DNA from 2 places in the Amycolatopsis thermalba genome. Region 2 is predicted to be linked to the other one. Evidence: riboswitches for the same ligand, from Rfam matches in the RefSeq annotation. Region 2 holds a riboswitch; the other holds the start of a gene.
The links. Region 2 has a riboswitch for thiamine pyrophosphate ahead of L1857_RS32125 (thiamine ABC transporter substrate-binding protein). Riboswitches for the same ligand answer to the same signal wherever they lie in the genome.
Positions count from the first base shown of each region.

Region 1: linked by a shared signal. The riboswitch ahead of thiO (glycine oxidase ThiO) and the one ahead of L1857_RS32125 (thiamine ABC transporter substrate-binding protein) in region 2 are both predicted to bind thiamine pyrophosphate.

Region 1 covers NZ_CP091196.1:7,070,062-7,076,136, forward strand. The annotation lists gene thiD (bifunctional hydroxymethylpyrimidine kinase/phosphomethylpyrimidine kinase) at 1-428, shown strand, start outside; gene thiD (bifunctional hydroxymethylpyrimidine kinase/phosphomethylpyrimidine kinase) at 454-1,287, shown strand; gene L1857_RS34245 (MarR family winged helix-turn-helix transcriptional regulator) at 1,410-1,841, opposite strand; gene thiG (thiazole synthase) at 1,927-2,688, opposite strand; gene thiS (sulfur carrier protein ThiS) at 2,693-2,893, opposite strand; gene thiO (glycine oxidase ThiO) at 2,893-3,999, opposite strand; TPP riboswitch at 3,995-4,103, opposite strand; gene thiE (thiamine phosphate synthase) at 4,135-4,791, shown strand; gene L1857_RS34270 (TetR/AcrR family transcriptional regulator) at 4,967-5,551, opposite strand; gene L1857_RS34275 (hypothetical protein) at 5,632-5,865, shown strand; gene L1857_RS34280 (hypothetical protein) at 5,998-6,075, opposite strand, start outside.
Region 2 covers NZ_CP091196.1:6,628,514-6,634,588, forward strand. The annotation lists gene L1857_RS32115 (ABC transporter ATP-binding protein) at 1-912, opposite strand, end outside; gene L1857_RS32120 (ABC transporter permease) at 915-2,516, opposite strand; gene L1857_RS32125 (thiamine ABC transporter substrate-binding protein) at 2,531-3,571, opposite strand; TPP riboswitch at 3,594-3,704, opposite strand; gene L1857_RS32130 (4a-hydroxytetrahydrobiopterin dehydratase) at 3,738-4,028, shown strand; gene L1857_RS32135 (hypothetical protein) at 4,092-4,316, shown strand; gene L1857_RS32140 (VldE C-terminal domain-containing protein) at 4,683-5,360, shown strand; gene ychF (redox-regulated ATPase YchF) at 5,794-6,075, opposite strand, start outside.

The DNA of each region.
Region 1 (6,075 bases), 440 kb from region 2:
CGGCCATCCGCACGGAGCTGTTCCCCCGCGCGACGCTGGTGACGCCGAACCTCGACGAGGTCCGGTTGCTCACCGGCGTGGAGGTCACCGACCGGGCGAGCCAGCGCGACGCGGCGCGGGCGCTGCTGGCGCTGGGGCCGGTGTGGGTGCTGGTCAAGGGCGGGCACCTCTACGACGACCCGGAGTGCGTCGACCTGCTCTCCGACGGCGTGCAGTTCATCGAGCTGTCCGCGCGCCGGATCGACACGAAACACACCCACGGCGGCGGCGACACGCTGGCGTCGTCGATCACCGCGTTCCTCGCCAAGGGCCTGGGCGTGCCGGACGCGGTGGACGAGGGCAAGCGGTTCATCGAGCGGTGCGTCGCCGAGGCGTACCCGCTGGGCGAGGGCGTCGGGCCGGTGTCCCCGTTCTGGCGGCTCGCTTGATCGACGGGTTTGCGACACTGGAGGCATGAGCCAGAACGCGAGTCCGCCTGCCGCCCTGACCATCGCCGGATCCGACTCCGGTGGTGCGGCGGGGTTGCAGGCGGACCTGCGCACGTTCCTGACCTGCGGGGTGCACGGGCTGGTCGCGGTGACGGCGGTGACCGTGCAGAACACGCTCGGCGTGCACGACCGGTCGGACATCCCGGCGCGGATCGTGGCCGGGCAGATCGAGGCCGTCGCCGCCGACATGGGCATGCAGGCGGCGAAGACCGGGATGCTCGCCTCGGCGGAGATCATCGAGGCGGTCGCGCGGGCGTGTGACCGGGCGGAGATCGGCCGGGACACGAAGGTGCCGTTCGTGGTCGACCCGGTGGCCGCGTCGATGCACGGGCACCCGCTGTTCGACGCGGCCGGGCTGGCCGCGCTGCGCGATCTGCTGCTGCCGCGGGCCGCGGTGATCACGCCCAACCTCGACGAGGTGCGCCTGCTGACCGGGCTCGAGGTGACCGACCGCGCCGGCATGCACGACGCGGCGGTGGCCCTGAAGGAGCTGGGCCCGAAGTACGTGCTGGTCAAGAGCGGTCACCTGACCACTGATCCGGAATGCGTGGACCTGCTCTACGACGGCCGCTCGTTCGTCGAGCTGCCCGGGCCGCGGTTCGCCACGCCGCACACGCACGGCGCCGGGGACGCGATGGCGTCGGCGCTGACCGCCGGCCTCGCGCGCGGCATGTCGGTGCCGGAGGCGGCGCGGTTCGGGAAGTGGTTCGTCAGCAACGCGGTGGCGAACTCCTACCCCATGGGCGCGAAGGTCGGCCCGGTGTCGGCGTTCTGGCGGCTGGCGCCGGAGAACCGCTGACCCGCGAGTCCCACGCTCCCGCACGCGAGTCCCACGCTCAGCCGCGCGAGTCCCACACTCACGCACGCGAGTCCCACGCTCACGCAGGCGAGTTCCACGCTCGTGGCCAGGGCGCCGGTCCGTCAGCTTTCGTCGCCGGCCAGCAGTGCCTCCAGCGCCGGCAGCGCCTGGCCGAGCGCGGCCTGGTGCTCCGGCGACAGCCGGTCGATCCGCTTCTGCAGCTCGTGCACCCGCGTGGACCGCAGGTCGAGCAGCATGCGCTCGCCCGACGGGGTGGCCGTCGCGAGCCAGGCGCGGCGGTCGATCGGGTCGGGCTCGCGGCTGGCCCAGCCCGCGTCGACCAGCGAGGCGACGATCCGCGACATCGTCGCGGCCGCCACGCCCTCCTTCGCCGCCAGGTCACCGAGCCGCATCGGTCCGAAGGCGACCAGCGTCGACAGCGCGGAAATGGAGCCGTGGCCGGGACCGGGTGTGCCGGCCTGCCGCAGCGACCGGGACAGCCGGCCGACGGCAAGGAACAACCGCCCAGCGACATCCTCGGTTGACTCAACCACTCTCGAGCTCCTTCGCCTCGCCGACCGCTCGGGTGCGGTAAACCATACGTGCTCGCCGCGGTAAACCGAGGTGAAGGCGGTCAATTCAGCGCGGCGGGCTGGACGCCTGCGCCCAGAACCGCTGCGGGATCCGCCCCGCCTGCCGCGCCAGCCGCCCCGCGACCACCGCCGAGCGCATCGCGCACGCCATCCGCTCCGGGTCCTGCGCGCGGGTGACGGCCGTGGCCAGCAGCACCGCGTCGCAGCCCAGCTCCATCGCCAGCGCCGCGTCGGAGGCCGTGCCGATCCCCGCGTCGAGGATGATCGGCACGCCGGCGCGGGACACGATCAGTTCGATGTTGTGCGGGTTGCGGATGCCGAGGCCGGTGCCGATCGGCGCGCCCAGCGGCATCACCGCCGCGCACCCGGCCTCCTCCAGGCGCAGCGCGAGCACCGGGTCGTCGTTGGTGTAGGCGAACACGGTGAACCCGTCGGCGACGAGCTGCTCGGCCGCGTCGAGGGTTTCCACCGGGTCGGGCAGCAGGGTCCGGTCGTCGGCGTGCACCTCGAGCTTGATCAGGTCGGTCTCCAGCGCCTCGCGCGCCAGCCGCGCGGTGAGCACCGCCTCGGCGGCGCTGCGGCAGCCCGCGGTGTTCGGCAGGAGCCGGATGCCCAGGCGCCGCACCAGGTCCAGGACACCGGAACCGCCCTCGGCGTCCGCGCGGCGCAGCGCGACCGTCGTCAGCTCGGTGCCGGACGCGACGAGCGCCCGTTCCAGCACGGACAGGTTCGCCGCGCCACCGGTTCCGATGATCAGCCGTGAGCCGAGCTTGTGCTCGCCGATCACGAGCTGGTCGCCGTCGAACATGACCTCACCCACCTTGCACCGCCGTCAGGATCTCCAGCCGCGCCCCCGGGGGCACGGCCGTGGCCGCCCACTCGCCGCGCCGCACGACCTCGCCGTTGAGCGCGACCGCCACCCCGCGCTCGGGCGCGTCGATCGCCTTGAGCACGTCGGTCACCGTCGCGTCGTCGGGGACCTCCCGCCAGTCCCCGTTGACCTGCACTTCCATCAGACCCCTCCTGTTCCGAGCCGGGCCGGGTCCGCCGCGAGCGCCTCCTCGGGCGGTTTCTCCCCGGCCAGGCGAGCCACGACGGCGTCGGCGGTCACCGGCGCCATGAGCAGACCGTTGCGGTGGTGACCGGTGGCGGCGAGGACACCGTCGCCGAGGTCACCGATGAACGGGAGCGTGTCGGTGCTGGCCGCGCGCAGCCCGGCCGCGGTCTCGACCAGCTCGTACTCGTCGATGCTGGGGAAGATCCGCTCGGCGCCCTCCAGCAGCTCGCGCACGCCGCGCGCGCTCACGGTGTCGTCGAAACCGGCCTCGTACTGGGTCGCGCCGAGGACGAGTTCGCCGTCCGCGCGCGGCACCAGGTACACCGGCCGCCCCTCGACGACCGCGCGCACCGTGCGCGTGGGAGGTGGCAGGCTCGTGCGCCGCGCACGCAGGCGGAGGATCTCGCCCTTGAGCGGACGGACACCTCGCGCGAGCAGCGGGTGGAGCCGCGCGCTGTGGGCGCCCGCGGCGATCACGACCACGTCGCAGTGGACCTCGCAATGGGCCGTGCGGACACGGCCGGGTTCGACGGCCTGCGCGGCGTCTCCGGTGAACTCCGCGCCGCGCCGGAGTGCGGCGGCTTCCAGGGCGCGGAGCAGCTTGCGGTTGTCGACAGCCAGGTCACCGGGCACGAGCAGGCCGCCGCGGACGGCGCCCAGGCCCGGTTCGAGCGAGCGCAGCCGTCGGCCGGTGACCTGCTCGACGTCGCGGCCGACCGACCGCAGGTAGCCGGCGACGATGTCCAGCTGGTCGGCGTCGGCGCGGTCCAGCGCCACGACGAGGGTGCCCGCGGTGGACAGCCCCGGGTCGCCACCGTCGTGCGCAAGCGCTTGCGCGAACGCCGGCCAGCGCTTCAGGGACTCCTCGCCGAGTGCGAGGGACTCTTCTTCGCCGGGCCAGGCCTCGGTGACCGGGGCCAGCATGCCGCCGGCGACCCAGGACGCGCCGCGGCCCGGCGTGGGGTCGACGACGGTGACGCGGTGCCCGGCCGCGGCGGCGCGCCAGGCCACGGACAGGCCGATGACCCCGCCGCCGACGACGGCCACGTGCTGGTTGCTCATGAGGAATCACGCTCCCTGCGCCGGCATGATCCGGATCAGGTTCCACGGTCGGAGCGCTGACAGCTCCCTCTCAGCCCGTGGCTCGGGCTCCCGTGCGGACACCCCCACCCTAACGTGCGAGATAGGGTTCGGGCCATGCCAGGGCTCAGTGGTGACGAGATCAGGAAGCGCCTCGACGCGGCGCGGCTCTACCTGTGCACGGGAGACCGGCCGGATCTGGCGGAGTTCGCCGATGCCGCGCTGGCCGGCGGGGTGGACATCATCCAGCTGCGGGACAAGCGGGACGGGGCGCCGCTGGAGGCCCGTCAGGAGCTGGCCGCGCTGGAGATCCTGGCCGAGGCGTGCGCGCGGCACGGGGCGCTGCTGGCGGTGAACGACCGGGCGGACATCGCGGCGGCTGTCGATGCGGACGTGCTGCACCTGGGCCAGGACGACCTGCCGGTCCCCCTGGCGCGGCGCGTGATCGGCGAGGAGCCGGTGGTCGGCCGCTCGACGCACGACCTTCCACAGGCCCAGGCGGCGGCTGTGGAAGAAGGTGTGGACTACTTCTGCACCGGCCCCTGCTGGCCGACGCCGACGAAGCCGGGCCGCCCGGCGCCCGGCCTGGAGCTGGTGCGTGACGCCGCCGCGCTCGGCACCCCGCGGCCGTGGTTCGCCATCGGCGGTATCGACGCGGAGCGGCTGCCGGAGGTGCTCGCGGCGGGCTCGTCACGCATCGTGGTCGTGCGTGCGATCACCGAAGCCGACGACCCGGCGGCGGCAGCCCGCGCACTGCGGGCACAGCTGGACTGAGCCGGACGGACCCACGCCACCGCTGAGCCGCTGCCCGGGTTGGCGCGGCGTGCACGTCGCGCCGCAGCCCGCGTACGGCGGGCACCGCCGGACTGACCTCGACGCGCGCGCCGTCAGGGGCCTCCCGCGTCTGCACTCAAACAGCGGCCACCAGCGCGCCGAGCCCCCGCAGCGCTCAAGCCGTCCGCAGCCCGTCGAGGCGGGTGTGCAGTTGCTCCCGTGCCGAGGCCACCGTGCGGCGGCCGAGCAGGATCTGCACCGTGAGGCCGTCCGCGAGGGTGATGAGCGTCTCCACCTCCGCCGCCACGTCGAGGCCGGCCCGCACCTGCCCCGCGTCCTGCGCGGCGCGCAACAACACGGCGAGCAGTTCGGCCAGCCCGGCGTAGTGGCCGCGCTGCACCTCCGCCAGCGCCGGGTCCACCGCCGACTGCGCGGTGAACGCCATCCACACGCGCGCCTCCACCAGGTCGTCGGCCGCGAGCATGGCCGTCAGCGTCTCCGCGAGCATCCTGATCGGCGATGTGGAGCCCGCGATCCGGGCCTGCGCCCGCTCGGTGATCCGCCGGTTCACGTGCTCCTGCGCGAAGACCAGCATGTCCTCCTTGGTGCTGAAACACCGTTGCACCGCGCCCATCGACACACCCGCCTCGCCGGCCACCTCGCGCAGGCTCACCCCCTCCAGCCCGCGCCTGCCGATCAGCGCGCAGACGGCGTCCGCGATCCGCCGCCGCCGGTCCTCGTGGTCGATCTTCCTGGGCACGCCACCCACTTTACCGATGCGAGTGCATCGGATCGTGCTACCGTTTCGATGCACTCGCATCGGAAACCATCGGAGGCACCATGAAGACCGGCACGGCCCAGGGGGCGCGCTGGATAGTCGGCACACTCCTGTTCGTCCAGGGCTTCGGCTCCGCCGTCACGGCCGCCCTGTGGCAGACCACGTTCGGCGTCGCCGGGCTGCTCCGGGCGGCCGGACTGCCAGGCTGGTCCGACTACGTGGTCGGCACGGCCGGCGCGGTCCTGCTGATCTGGGCGCTCACCCGCAGCCGGACGCAGCAGAACGCGGTCAGGTAGACCAGCCGGGCGACGAAGCCGGAGATCTGGTTGGCGACGCCGGTGATCGTCCCCCGCCGAGGCCGTGGCCCACGAGGGATGAAAAAGGGCCCTTCGCGAAAACTCGCGAAGGGCCCTTCTCCGTCTCGGCTCTTACGGGCTGCTCGGCGCCGTCGTGGCGGTCTCGGACGCCTGCGACGGGGTCTCCTGCACGCTGGTGCTCGGCGTGGT
Region 2 (6,075 bases):
GCCGGCACCGGTGCGGACGGAGAGGCGGACGTTGTCGCGGCGGTGCACCTTGCTCAGCACCTCGCCGGCGATCCCGGCGCTTGCCAGCCTAAGGCCGGTGGGGCGCAGGCCCAGCCGGACCGGCCCGTCGAGCGCCTCGGGCACGGCGACCTCGCCGAACGGGCAGCGCACGATCCCGTCCGCCGCCCGGCCGTCGACGACCGTGATGACGCCCAGGAAGCGCGCCACGTTCTCGTCGGCCGGACGGCGCCACACCTCGCGCACGGCCCCGGCTTGGCGGATCTTCCCCGCCTGCAGCACGGCGACGCGGTCGGCGAGCGTGAACGCCTCCTCCTGGTCGTGCGTGACGAGCAGCGCGGTGATCTTCGCGCTGCGCAGCATCTCGGCCAGGTCCACGGCCAGCTGTTCCCGCAGCCCGGCGTCCAAACCAGACAGTGGCTCGTCGAGCAGCAGCAGGCGGGGCTCCGGCGCGAGCGCGCGGGCCAGCGCGACCCGTTGCGCCTCACCGCCGGACAGCTCGGTCACCCGCCGCTTCTGGTAGCCGGCCAGGCCGACCAGGTCGAGCAGCCGGCTCACCCGCTCCGCGCGCCCGGCCGCCGGCATCCCGTGCATCCGCGGCCCGAACGCGATGTTGCCTGCCACGTCCCGGTGCGGGAACAGCTGGCCGTCCTGGAACACCAGGCCGAACCCGCGCTTGTGCACCGGCACCCGGGCCAGGTCGGCGCCGTCCCAGCGCACGCTGCCCGCGGTGATCGGCTCCAGGCCGGTGATCGCGCGCAGCAGCGTCGACTTCCCGGAACCGGACGGGCCGAGCAGCGCGAGCACCTCGCCGTCGGCGATCTCCAGGTCCACGCCCGACACGGCGGTGAAACCGCCGTACCGCACGGTCAGGCCGGACACGGTCAACGCCATCGTCAGAACTCCCCAACCCGGCCGGACGCGAGCCGGTCGATCACGATCACCGCGGCCGCGGTGACCAGCATGAGCAGGGCGCACGCGGCGTACGCCATCTGGTTGTTGAGCTGTCCCGGCCGCGCGATCAGCGCCGCGATCGCGACCGGCAGCGTCGGCGTCTGCGGGCGCGCCAGGAAGCTCGTCGCGCCGAACTCGCCGAGCGCGACCACGTATCCGAACCCGGCCGCCGCGACCACCGCGCGGAAGGTCAGCGGCACGTCGATCTCGCGCCACACCCGGGCCGGGCTCGCGCCGAGGGTGGCGGCGGCCTGGCGCAGCCGGTCGTCGATCGAGCGGACCACCGGCAGCACCGTGCGGATCACCAGCGGGATCACCACCAGCGCCTGCGCGAGCGGCACCAGCAGCGGCGACCGGCGCAGATCGCCGGGCAGCGCGTCGAGCGTGATGAGGTAGCCGAACCCGACGGTCACCGCGGACACGCCGAGCGGCAGCATCAGCGCGGCGTCCATCGACTCGCCGACCCCGCGCGCGAGCCGTCCCGGTGCGCGGCGCAACGCGACCAGCAGCACCGACGCCGACACCCCGATGACCATCGCCAGCACCGTCGCGTCGGTGGCGGTGCGCAGCGAGTTCAGCGCCGCCTCCCAGCCGGAGACCTGGAGCGTGCCGTCGTTGCCGGTGCTCGACAGCGCCCGGTAGCCGGCCAGGCTCCAGCCGTCCGCGGTGGACACCGAGCGCACCAGCAACGCGACGATCGGGGTCAGCAGCAGGCCGAGCACGACGACCGCGGCGCCGACGACGGCCCACTCCCCGCCGACCGGGCGCCGGGCGGTCTCCCGCCTCGACCGCAGCCGGAGCGCGCTCTCCCGGCGCTTGCGGGCCGCGGCGCCGAGCAGCAGCGCGGCCAGGACGGCGGCGATCTGCACCAGCGACAGCGCCGCCGCGCCGGTCAGGTCCAGCAGGTTCTCGGTGCGCAGGTAGATCTCGGTCTCCAGCGTCCGGTACCGCGCGCCGCCAAGGATCAGCACCACGCCGAAACTGGTGGCGCAGAACAGGAACACCACCGCGGCCGCGGACGTGATCGCCGGCATCAGCGCGGGCAGCGTCACCGAGCGGAACGCCCGCCAGCGGGACGCGCCCAGCGCGCGGGCGGCGTCCTCGGCCCGCGTGTCGAGCACCGCCCACAGCCCGGCGACCGTGCGGCCGACGACGGCGACGTTGAAGAACGCGTTGGCCAGCACGATGGAGATCCAGCCGCCGTCCGTCCACAGTGCCCGGAACGCCAGGCCCACCACCACGGTGGGCAGCACGAACGGGACCAGCACCAGCGTCCGGACCACCGCGACCCCGGGCAGCCGCACGCGCGCCAGCAGGAACGCGACCGGCAGCCCGGCGACCACCGCGATCAGCGTCGATCCGGCGGCCTGCGCGACGGTGAACCAGGCCAGCCGCCACGTCTCGCCCTCGGCCAGTGCCGCGAGCACCTCGCCGTCGACGAAGCCCAGCCGCAGGATCGCCCCGACCGGCCAGGCGAAGAAGACCACCAGGAACCCGAGCGGCAGCACGGCCAGTGCCGCCAGCCCGAGCCCGGTGCGGCTCAGTGGCCGAGTGCTGGTCACTGGCCGAGCAAGGAGCGCCACTGTTCGATCCACCGCTCACGCCCGGCCTGCACCGTCTCGGCGGGCAGGCTCGCCGGGTTCTGCGGCAGCGGGGCGGCCGTCGTCCAGGACGCGGGCAACGCCACGCCCTCGCGCGCCGGGTAGACGTACATGTTCTCCGCCACCGTCGCCTGGAACTGCTGGGACAGCAGGAAGTCGATCACCTTCCGGGCGTTGGCCGCGTTGGGCGAGCCGGCCAGCACACCGGCGTACTCGACCTGGCGGAAACAGGTGTCCAGCAGCGCCTTGGTGCGCGGCTTGCCGTCCTCACCGATCTCCGCGGCCGGCGAGGAGGCGTAGGACACCACGACCGGGCGCGGGCCCTTGCCGGAGGAGCCGGAGAAGTCCTGGCCGTAGGCCTCCTCCCAGCCGGCGACGGCGCGCATGCCGTTGTCCTTGAGGCGGGTCCAGTAGTTCTGCCAGTTCTGCTCGCCGTAGCGGGCGATGGTGCCGAGCAGGAACGCCAGGCCGGGCGAGCTGGTGGCCGGGTTCTCCACCACCAGCAGGTCCTTGTACTCGGGCTTGGCCAGGTCGTCGTAGGTCGCCGGCTCCGGGATGCCGCGTTCGGCGAACCAGGTGGTGTCGATGTTCACGCACACGTCGCCCAGGTCGACGGCGGACAGGCGGTGCTCGGAGTCCACGGCGTAGCGCTGCGGGCCGCGGTCGGCCTCGGGGCTGGTGTAGGGCGCGAAGACGCCCTCGGCGAGCGCGCGCGAGGCGAAGGTCGAGTCCACGCCGAAGGCCGCGTCGCCGATCGGGTTGGCCTTCGTGAGGACCAGGGTGTTGGTGAGCGCGCCCGCGTCGCCCTTCTTCACGACGTTGATCGTGATGCCGGTCTGCTGCTGGAAGGCGTCCAGGACCTGCTGCGGCGCGGCGAACGAGTCGTGGGTGACCAGCGTGACCGTGGCCGGGCCGTCTTCCGCGTCGTTGCCGGCCAGCGTGCAGCCCGCGGTCAGGGCGGCGACCAGGCCGACCAGGACGCCCGTGCGGAATTTCATGACCACTCCTCGCTCGTTCCGGCGAGAAAGGTCGGGGCCCTCCCTGCGCCGGCATGATCCGGATCAGGTGCGAACGGTCGCGGGGCGAACCCGCCTCTCAGCCCGGTGGACCCGGACTCCCGTGGCAACCGTGCAGCGTACCCGCCCCCGTACCACCATGGAGCACATGGCGGAACTACTGAGCGAAACCGAGATCTCCGAGGCCCTGAACAAGCTGCCGTACTGGCAGCGCGCGGGCGACGCGCTGGAGCGCACGGCCGAACTCGCCGACTTCCCGCAGGCCATTGCCGTGGTCAACCGGGTCGCGGAAATCGCCGAGAACGTGAACCACCACCCGGACATGGACATCCGGTGGCGCACCGTGACGTTCCGGTGCAGCACGCACTCCGCGGGCGGGATCACCGCGAAGGACGTGTCGCTCGCCGAGCGGATCGACGGCACGATCGACGCGCTGTGATCTAGGCCGGACCGGCAACATCGGAGCCGGTCTCGTGCGTTCCCCGGATGGAGGGAACGCATCATGAGGAAGGTTGTCGCGCGACTGGCCGCCGTGGGGGCCGCCGTCGCCGTGTTGCTGGGAGTGCTGGCCGGAACCGCGTCGGCGGTCTCGTCCACCGGGGTCGCCGCCGAACCGCCGAGCGAGACGCGCGCGGTGGTCGTCGGGACGCTGTCGTTCGGGTTGATGATCGCCGCGGCGGGCGCGGTGTTCTGGTACACGGCCCGCCACCGAGGGCCACAGGAGTGATTTCGGTCACGTCTGGTTCGGCGCGGTAACGACCACGGGTACGCGGGCGCTGTACGCGCAGAAGTCCCTGATCACCGCGAGGTTCGCCATGAACAGCACGCCCGCCCTGTCGCCGGCCCAGCGCGCCTGGATCACCGGCCTGGCCACCGCCATCACCCTGATCGCCGTTCTCGTGCTCGCCGCGCTGGGCTGATCCCAGCTGGTCAGCGGCCCGCCGGTGCGCCGGCGGGCCGTTTTTCTGCGCAGTTGATCTGTGTCCATGACCACGGATTGGTGACTTTTCCGTGTCCTATTCGTAATCTCACGGACGGCCATCCCCCGAACGGCCGAAACAAGTCCCCTCCCCGAAAATGGTGATCTTCCGAAATGGTGGGTCGACATAGATCCAAAGCGAAATCGCTGACAGTTTCCCTGGCGATCGGCCTGGCCGCGGCGTCCGTGCTGGGCTTCGCGGTGTGGCTGACCGGCAACTTCAGCCGGCAGGACACGGCGAGCATGGCGGCGCAGATGAAGCCGCTGCCGACGACCTCGACCCCGACGAGCACGTCGAGCAGCACGACCACCCCGCCGCCGCCCCCGCCGCCGGTGACGACCACGCCCCCGGTGGCACCCCCGCCGCCGACGACTACGAAGCCGACGCCGAAGTCCACGAAGACGACCCCGAAGACGACGACCAAGGCGGCGAACGCCTGCTCGTCGGTGCTGGAGGGCACGCTGCCCCACGTGGCGAAGGTGGGCAACCACATCGCGGCGAAGTTCGGCGTGGACGACATCGGAGGCCGCGCGGGCCGGGCCGGAACCAGCGACCACCCGAGCGGGCTGGCCCTGGACTTCATGGTGGACACGTCCACGGGCAACGCCATCGCCGACTACCTGCTGGCCAACCAGTCGGAGTTCAACGTCAAGTACGTGATCTGGCGGCAGCGCTACAACGACGGCAGCGGCTGGTCAACAATGGAAGACCGCGGCGGCGCCACGGCCAACCACTACGACCACGTGCACGTGTCCTTCAAGTCGAGCGGCTCGGTGAACGTGACCTGCTGAGCACGGCCGGTTTCGTGACGGTCCGGTGCACGTGACGCTGGCTGAGCACGGCCGGTTTCGCTTCGGTCGGGTGCACGTGACCCTGCTGGCTGCGGTCGGTCCCGTGACCACCGCCTCGGTCCGGTGCACGTGACCCTGCTGGCCGCGGTCGGTCCCGTGACGACCGCCTCGGTCCGGTGCACGTGGCCCGCGTGGTTCCGGAAACGCCCAGGCAGCCCCCGGCCTGGGCGTTTCCGTCTTTCCGGGGGCCACGGGCGCACGAGCCACAGCCCGACTCCGGCCGTCCCTGCGCTGAAGCACCCTTGACGGCACGACCTCGGACACCTCTTCGCCCCGAGATTCGAAGCGTGGACCAGGTCCGGCGCCGCTGTCCCGCTCGACACCTCCGCCCGGCTGCCGGCTATCCCCTGGCCACCAGGGAAACACGCCCGCATCAGACGTTGAAGCGGAACTCCACCACGTCGCCGTCGGCCATGATGTAGTCCTTGCCTTCCATCCGGACCTTGCCCGCGGAGCGCGCGGCGGCCATCGAGCCGGCCTCCATCAGGTCCTCGTAGGACACGACCTCGGCCTTGATGAACCCGCGCTCGAAGTCGGTGTGGATGACGCCCGCCGCCTGGGGCGCGGTCGCGCCCTGCGGGATCGTCCACGCCCGCGACTCCTTCGGGCCCGCCGTCAGGTAGGTCTGCAGGCCCAGCGTGTGGAACCCGGCGCG